Regions from separate parts of the Streptomyces sp. NPDC020958 genome, predicted to be linked through region 1. Evidence: riboswitches for the same ligand, from Rfam matches in the RefSeq annotation. Region 1 holds a riboswitch; each other region holds the start of a gene.
The links. Region 1 has a riboswitch for cyclic di-AMP ahead of ACZ3KP_RS19165 (M23 family metallopeptidase). Riboswitches for the same ligand answer to the same signal wherever they lie in the genome.
Positions count from the first base shown of each region.

Region 2: another riboswitch for cyclic di-AMP. It lies ahead of ACZ3KP_RS30145 (M23 family metallopeptidase); the one in region 1 lies ahead of ACZ3KP_RS19165 (M23 family metallopeptidase).
Region 3: another riboswitch for cyclic di-AMP. It lies ahead of ACZ3KP_RS24340 (C40 family peptidase); the one in region 1 lies ahead of ACZ3KP_RS19165 (M23 family metallopeptidase).

Region 1 covers NZ_JBVHFU010000005.1:470,388-472,579, forward strand. Annotated here, with positions in the region: gene ACZ3KP_RS19155 (dihydrofolate reductase family protein) at 1-494, shown strand, start outside; tRNA gene ACZ3KP_RS19160 (tRNA-Met) at 565-638, shown strand; cyclic di-AMP (ydaO/yuaA leader) riboswitch at 866-1,025, shown strand; gene ACZ3KP_RS19165 (M23 family metallopeptidase) at 1,035-2,066, shown strand; gene ACZ3KP_RS19170 (aldo/keto reductase) at 2,160-2,192, shown strand, end outside.
Region 2 covers NZ_JBVHFU010000012.1:291,573-293,764, forward strand. Annotated here, with positions in the region: gene ACZ3KP_RS30140 (alpha-galactosidase) at 1-543, shown strand, start outside; cyclic di-AMP (ydaO/yuaA leader) riboswitch at 850-1,011, shown strand; gene ACZ3KP_RS30145 (M23 family metallopeptidase) at 1,016-1,948, shown strand; gene ACZ3KP_RS30150 (DUF6250 domain-containing protein) at 2,139-2,192, shown strand, end outside.
Region 3 covers NZ_JBVHFU010000008.1:267,776-269,967, reverse strand. Annotated here, with positions in the region: gene pcrA (DNA helicase PcrA) at 1-569, opposite strand, end outside; cyclic di-AMP (ydaO/yuaA leader) riboswitch at 835-1,007, shown strand; gene ACZ3KP_RS24340 (C40 family peptidase) at 1,016-2,188, shown strand.

The DNA of each region.
Region 1 (2,192 bases):
ACGAGCCCACCGCCCCCGGCGCGGGCGGCTCGGTGTCCGCCGCCGACCGCCACTGGCTGCGGCTCGCCTGCGAGCTGGCGGCCCAGTGCCCACCCTCGGCGACGGCGTTCAGTGTCGGCGCGGTGGTGGTCGCCGCCGACGGCACGGAACTGGCCCGCGGCCACTCCCGGGAGGCGGGCGACCCGGCGGTCCACGCGGAGGAGGCGGCCCTCGCCAAGATCGCCCCGGCCGACCCCCGGCTGGCCACGGCCACCGTCTACACCAGCCTGGAGCCCTGCACCCGCCGCGCCTCCCGTCCCCACCCCTGCGCGGAGCTGATCCTCGGCGCGGGGGCGCGCCGGGTGGTCACGGCCTGGCACGAACCGGACACCTTCGTGCGGGCGGCGGACGGGACGGGGATGCTGCGGGAGCGGGGGGTGTCGGTGGTGGTCCTGGCCGAGTACGAGGCCCTGGCCAAGGCGCCGAACGCACACCTGGAAACGCCCCGCGGCTAGGTCTCCGCGCGGGGGCGCTCGTAACCCGTGTGACTCGCACTCTTCGGATGGCGTATGCTGGTGTCACCGACGCGGGGTGGAGCAGCTCGGTAGCTCGCTGGGCTCATAACCCAGAGGTCGCAGGTTCAAATCCTGTCCCCGCTACTGAAACTCAGGGCCGGAATCCGGATCACGGATTCCGGCCCTGAGGCGTGTCCGGGCGCGCGTTTCTTGGAGGCGTGGTCAACTCGACCGTTTTTGGCCGGTCGTGGCAGGTAAGTCCATCGCGTGGAAGCTTAATGATCAAGGCGAATGGCTTGGAATCTTACCGCCGGGTCTATTAACGTTCGATAACGCAGCGCGGTCGTCCCAGCCGTCACCCGAGATGGCTCCGTGCGCACGCGCCGAATCCCGTCAAGGGAACCGGGGAACCACCACCTTGGGGTGAATCGCACGGCTGCCGCCGAGTACGAATCGGCCGGTATACGCGCGTAGGAGACCTTCCCGCTCCGAACCCGTCAGCTAACCCGGTAGGCGGCGGAAGGAAAGGAGTACGCCCGCGTGGCGTCCAACCGGCCTGCTCCGACAGCCCCGTTCGTACCCAGCCAGCGGCAGCCCGACACCTTCGGTTACGGCACCTACCGCACCGACGAGGGCCCCTGGGAGGAGTGGAACCCCACCGAGGAGTCCCTCGCCCCCGAGCGCGGCCGGCACCGGATCGCCAAGCAGCGCGGCGGCGGACTCGCCCGCAGCTCCACGGTCCTCGGCGTCGGCGTCATCGCCGCCGTCGGCGCGGGCGGCATGGCCACCGCCAACACCGGCCACCCGCCGGTCTCCATCTCCCTGCCGGACCTGCCGTCCGTCGACTCCCTGCTGGGCGACGGGGGCGGCCACCAGGCCACGCAGACGGCGCTGAGCAGCGTCACCACGACGGCCGCCACGGACGGGGACTCCTCGTCCGACGCCGGTGAGGCGCTGCGCAGCCGCATCATCGCCCAGGCCGAGCGGCAGCAGAACCAGTTGGACACCAAGGCGAGCGCCAAGGCCGTGGCCGCCGCCGACAAGGTGGTCGCCGCCGCGGAGGCCAAGGCGGAACAGGCCGCGGCCGCCAAGGCCGGCGCCGCCAAGGAGAAGGCGGTGGCCGCCGCCGCGCAGAAGGCCGAGCAGGCCCGGATCGCGGCGCTGGCCAAGCAGTACACGCTGCCCGTCGTGTCGTACACGATCACCGGCACCTTCGGCCAGGCCGGCTCCATGTGGTCCTCCGGCTACCACACCGGCCTCGACTTCGCCGCCCCGACCGGCACGCTGATCAAGGCCGTCCACGGCGGCACGATCACCGAGGCGGGCTGGGCCGGCTCCTACGGCTACCGCACGATCCTCACCCTGGACGACGGCACCGAGCTGTGGTTCTGCCACCAGTCGTCGATCGGCGTCAAGGTCGGCCAGAAGGTCGCCACCGGCGACGTCATCGGCCGCGTGGGCGCCACCGGCAACGTCACCGGCCCGCACCTCCACCTCGAGGTCCACCCCGGCGGCCAGCCCACCGGCATCGACCCGATGACCTGGCTGCGCGGCAAGGGCCTCAACCCCTGACGCACCTCCACCGGCCCCGGCGGGCCTTCCGCTTTTACGAGAACTTCGTATTGCGTGGGATGGCCCGCCTGCCGCGCCGCGTTGGAATGGAGCATGACTGCTTCTTCCGCATCCCCGGTCCTCCGT
Region 2 (2,192 bases), on a different contig from region 1:
ACCTCCGACAACACCGACCCGCTGGACCGGCTCGCCATTCAGCACGGCTTCAGCCAGATCCACCCCGCCCGGGTGATGTCGGCCTGGGTCACCGACAGCCCCAACCACCAGCTCAACGGCCGGGTCAGCTCGCTGCGTTTCCGGTTCGTCAGCTCCATGGCCGGGGCGCTCGGGGTCGGCGGCGACCTCTCGAAGTGGACCGAGGAGGAACTCGCCGAAGCCGGTCACTGGGTGGGGCTCTACAAGGAGATCCGGCCGCTGGTGCAGCGCGGCGAGCAGTTCCGGCTGCGGCCGCCGGCCGGCGGGCTCAGCGCGGTGCAGTACACGCTCGGCGACGAGACCGCGGTCCTCGCCTGGCTCCAGGCGCAGAGCTACGGCGAGCCGGTGCCGGCGCTCCGGCTCAAGGGCCTCGACCCGGAGGCGTCGTACGAATGCCGCGAAACGGGCGAAGTGCACCGTGGGGCCGTGCTGTTGCATCACGGGCTGCGCGTGGGGCTCAAGGGTGACCTGGATGCGACGGTCGTCCGACTTCGTCGCATCTGATCCTTCTGCCTGAATTGGCGGCTTCATTGCAACTCGCTCTGGAATATGTGGACGTGGCGTGACGTGCGTGAGGAGCGTCATATTCGTGACCGACCGTCGCGCGTCATGCTCACGTAATGAAGGCGCTTCACAAGGGAATTGCGGGAGCGGGAAAGGCCGGGTTTCACGGAGGGTGACCGGGAACGTCCGTAACGGATCAAGCGGCACCAGGAGGTCGGGAACCGTTCGCTTGTCCGGGTGCGTCCTGCTCGCTTACGTTCGCCACGCATCCGGACGGAACGCCGAATCCTGCCGCCGCCCGGAGTCCCCACACACTCACCCGTGCCCGGCAGGAGCGGGGGACCCACCAGGCAAGACCGCCTGTTCCGGTTCCCGGGACAGGCCAGGGGTGTAGTCACGCCTTCCGGCGTGGCCGGGCAGCTCCAGCCCGAACCCGACAGCTCACCTCGCAGGCGCCGGAGAGGAACGCGCCATGCCCGCGAGAGGTAAGCACCGCCGCCCGAAGACCCAGCGTCTCACCCGCTCGATGGCCGTCGCCGGAACCGGTGGCGCCGCGCTGGCCCTGCCGCTCATGGGGGCCACCGGTGCCCACGCGGCCACCGCGCAGTCCGTCTCCGCGAAGGCTCCGCAGTCGCTGCCGGCCGTCGCGAAGGCGGCGCCCGGGAAGGCGGCCGTACGGACGTCCGCCGCCGCGCGTTCCGCGCACCGCACGTACACCGTGGTGCCGGGCGACTGCCTCTCGGAGATCGCGCGTGACCAGCACATCAGCGGGGGCTGGCACCGGCTCTACGCCGACAACCGGCAGGCCGTCGGAGACGACCCCTCGCTGATCCACCCCGGCCTCGAGCTCACGCTCGACGGCCGCGGCCCCACGACGACCGGTACCGCTGACTCCGGTGCCCGGCCCGAGGCGCACTCCGCCACCTCGTCCTCGGCGGCCACCCCGTCCGTGCCGTCCACCCCGTCCACCCCGGACGCCTCGACGACGGCCGCCTCCGGATACGTCCTCCCGGTCAGCGGCGCCACCGTCGGCACCGGCTACCACGTGCCGGGCGGCATGTGGTCCAGCGGCTACCACACCGGCGTCGACTTCGTGGTGCCCACCGGCACCCCCGTCAAGGCCGTCGGTGCGGGCACGGTCGTCACCGCCGGCTGGGGCGGCGCCTACGGCAACCAGGTCGTCATCAGGCTCGCCGACGGCCACTACGCGCAGTACGGTCACCTCTCCGCGCTCTCCGTCTCGGCCGGCCAGACCGTGACCGCGGGCCAGCAGGTCGGCCTCTCCGGCGCGACCGGCAACGTGACCGGCCCGCACCTGCACTTCGAGATCCGTACCACCCCCGACTACGGCTCGGACGTGGACCCGGTCGCCTACCTCCGCTCGAAGGGCCTCGCCGTCGGCTGACAGGCGCCCCGCCGGTCCGACACGCACTCCGAGGGCCGGATCCCGGTCCCCGGGGTCCGGCCCTCGGTGTTTCCTTCTCGTGGCAGCGCTGCTTCGGGCATCGACAACGAAGGCTCGGCGACGGCAGAGTGAACCCCGTTCGGTGAAAGCGCTTTCCGCGACCTGTGCCGCACCGGGAGGAACCAGCCGCATGACGACCACCCGCCGAGCCTTCGGCGCCCTGACCGCCGCAGCCGCGCTCACG
Region 3 (2,192 bases), on a different contig from region 1:
CAGACCAGGGCCATCAGGCGCTTGGAGTCGGCCGCGTCGTAGATCGAGAAGGAGGAGGTGAAGCCGAGCTTCTTGCTCTCCCGGCGCAGGATCCGCACGCAGGCGCTGTGGAAGGTCATCACCCACATCGCGTTCGCGCGCGGGCCGACGAGCTGCTCGACGCGCTCCTTCATCTCGCCCGCGGCCTTGTTGGTGAAGGTGATCGCGAGGATCTGGCCCGGGTGGACGTGGCGCTCGCCGAGCAGGTGGGCGATGCGGTGGGTGAGCACGCGCGTCTTGCCGGAACCGGCGCCGGCGACGATGAGCAGCGGGGAACCGGCGTGCACGACGGCCGCGCGCTGGTTCTCGTTCAGCCCCTCCAGGAGGGCGGCCGCGTCCAGGGCGGGGCGGGCGGCGCCGTCGCGGTAGTAGGCGTCCCGGTCCGGGGGCGTGTCGAACCGCCCGCCGAACAGGTCGTCCGGAACCGGCTCGGGTCCCGGCTCGTCCTCGGGCGGCGGCGGGGGTTCCTCCTCGTGGCCGCGCGGGGGCTGGAGGCTCGCCAGGAAGCTGTCGTCAAAGAGGCTGCTCATCGCTCTACGAGTCTAGGGCGCCCCACCGACAACCGGTCCCCGCCCCGGAAACTCGCGCCGACCACCGGAAGGACTCGGGCCCTTACCGTCAGTGATTCCGACAGGTCGGGACACATCTCCGCGAACCGCCCGCAGCCGGGGGACTCAACACTCAGGTCACGAAAATGTATCGGGCATATCGCACATCAACCTTCACACGGAGCACACGAGTTGGCTACCGTGCCGGGCAGGCCGCACGACCCCCACCGGCGAACGTCGCCGGGCCGCGCGGCCTCCGCCGAGTCCGGGGTGCCGCCACGCATCCGGAGCCGGGGACCCACACCGACCTTGGGGTGAATCGGTCCCACCTCCTCTCCGGGGGAGGACCGTAGGGCAACCCTTCCGAACCACCCGCCCGAACCCGACAGCTAACTCGGTAGGCGGACAACTGGAAGGAGTCGCCTCCCTTGGCGTCGCACCGCAGGTCCCGCCCCTCCGCAACGCGCACAGCGGGCATACGCACCCCCGCCCTGGCCACCGCCGCCCTCACCTCCGTGGCCCTGCTCTCCCAGACGGCGAACGCGGCGCCCTCCGAGGACGGCAGGCCGAGCCTGGAGGAGGTGGAGAAGAAGGTCGACGACCTCTACCGGCAGGCGGAGTCGGCGACCGAGAAGTACGACGCGGCCAAGGAGCGGACCGGCAAGCAGCGCAAGCGCGTCGACACCATGCTCGATGACGTGGCGCGGCGCACGGACCGGCTGAACAGGGCCCGTGAGGAACTGGGGTCGTTCGCCGCGGCGCAGTACCGGACCGGGACAGAGGTCCCCCAGACCGCGACCTTCCTGCTCGCGAACGACCCGCAGGACTACTTCGACCAGTCGCAGCTGATGAACCGGCTGACCTCGCGCCAGAAGGACGCGGTCGACGACTACGTCACCCAGCAGTCCGCGACCATGAGGAAGCGGCAGGAGGCCGCGAGGAGCCTGGAGGCGCTCACCGAGACCCAGGACGGCCTCAGGACGGCCAAGGCCACCGTCCAGTCGAAACTGGCCGCCGCCCGGCAGCTGCTGTCGAAGCTGACGGCCGAGGAGAAGGCACGCCTCGCGCAGATCGAGAAGCGGAGGCAGGAGGAGGCGGCGCGCAAGGCGGCGGAACTCGCGAAGCAGCAGGCGGCCGCCGCCCGGCAGGAGGCCGCGTCGTCATCGGCGGGCAGCTCCTCGTCCTCTTCGTCCGCGTCCTCCTCTTCGTCCGCGTCCTCGCCCTCCTCGGACTCCGCCTATGCCACGAAGGCCGCCAAGGCGATCGCCTTCGCCCGCGCGCAGATCGGCAAGCCGTACGTCTGGGGCGCGACCGGCCCCGGGTCCTACGACTGCTCCGGCCTCTCCCAGGCCGCCTGGAAGGCCGCCGGCGTCTCCCTGCCGCGCACCACCTACGACCAGGTGAACGCCGGCACCACCGTCTCCCTCACCGACGCCCAGCCCGGTGACCTGGTCTTCTTCTACGACGACATCAGCCACGTCGGGGTCTACATCGGCAACGGGATGATGATCCACGCCCCCAAGCCCGGCGCGTACGTCCGGGAGGAGTCGATCTACTACGGAGGCGAGTCGATCATCCACAGCGTGGTGCGACCGGCCTGAGGAA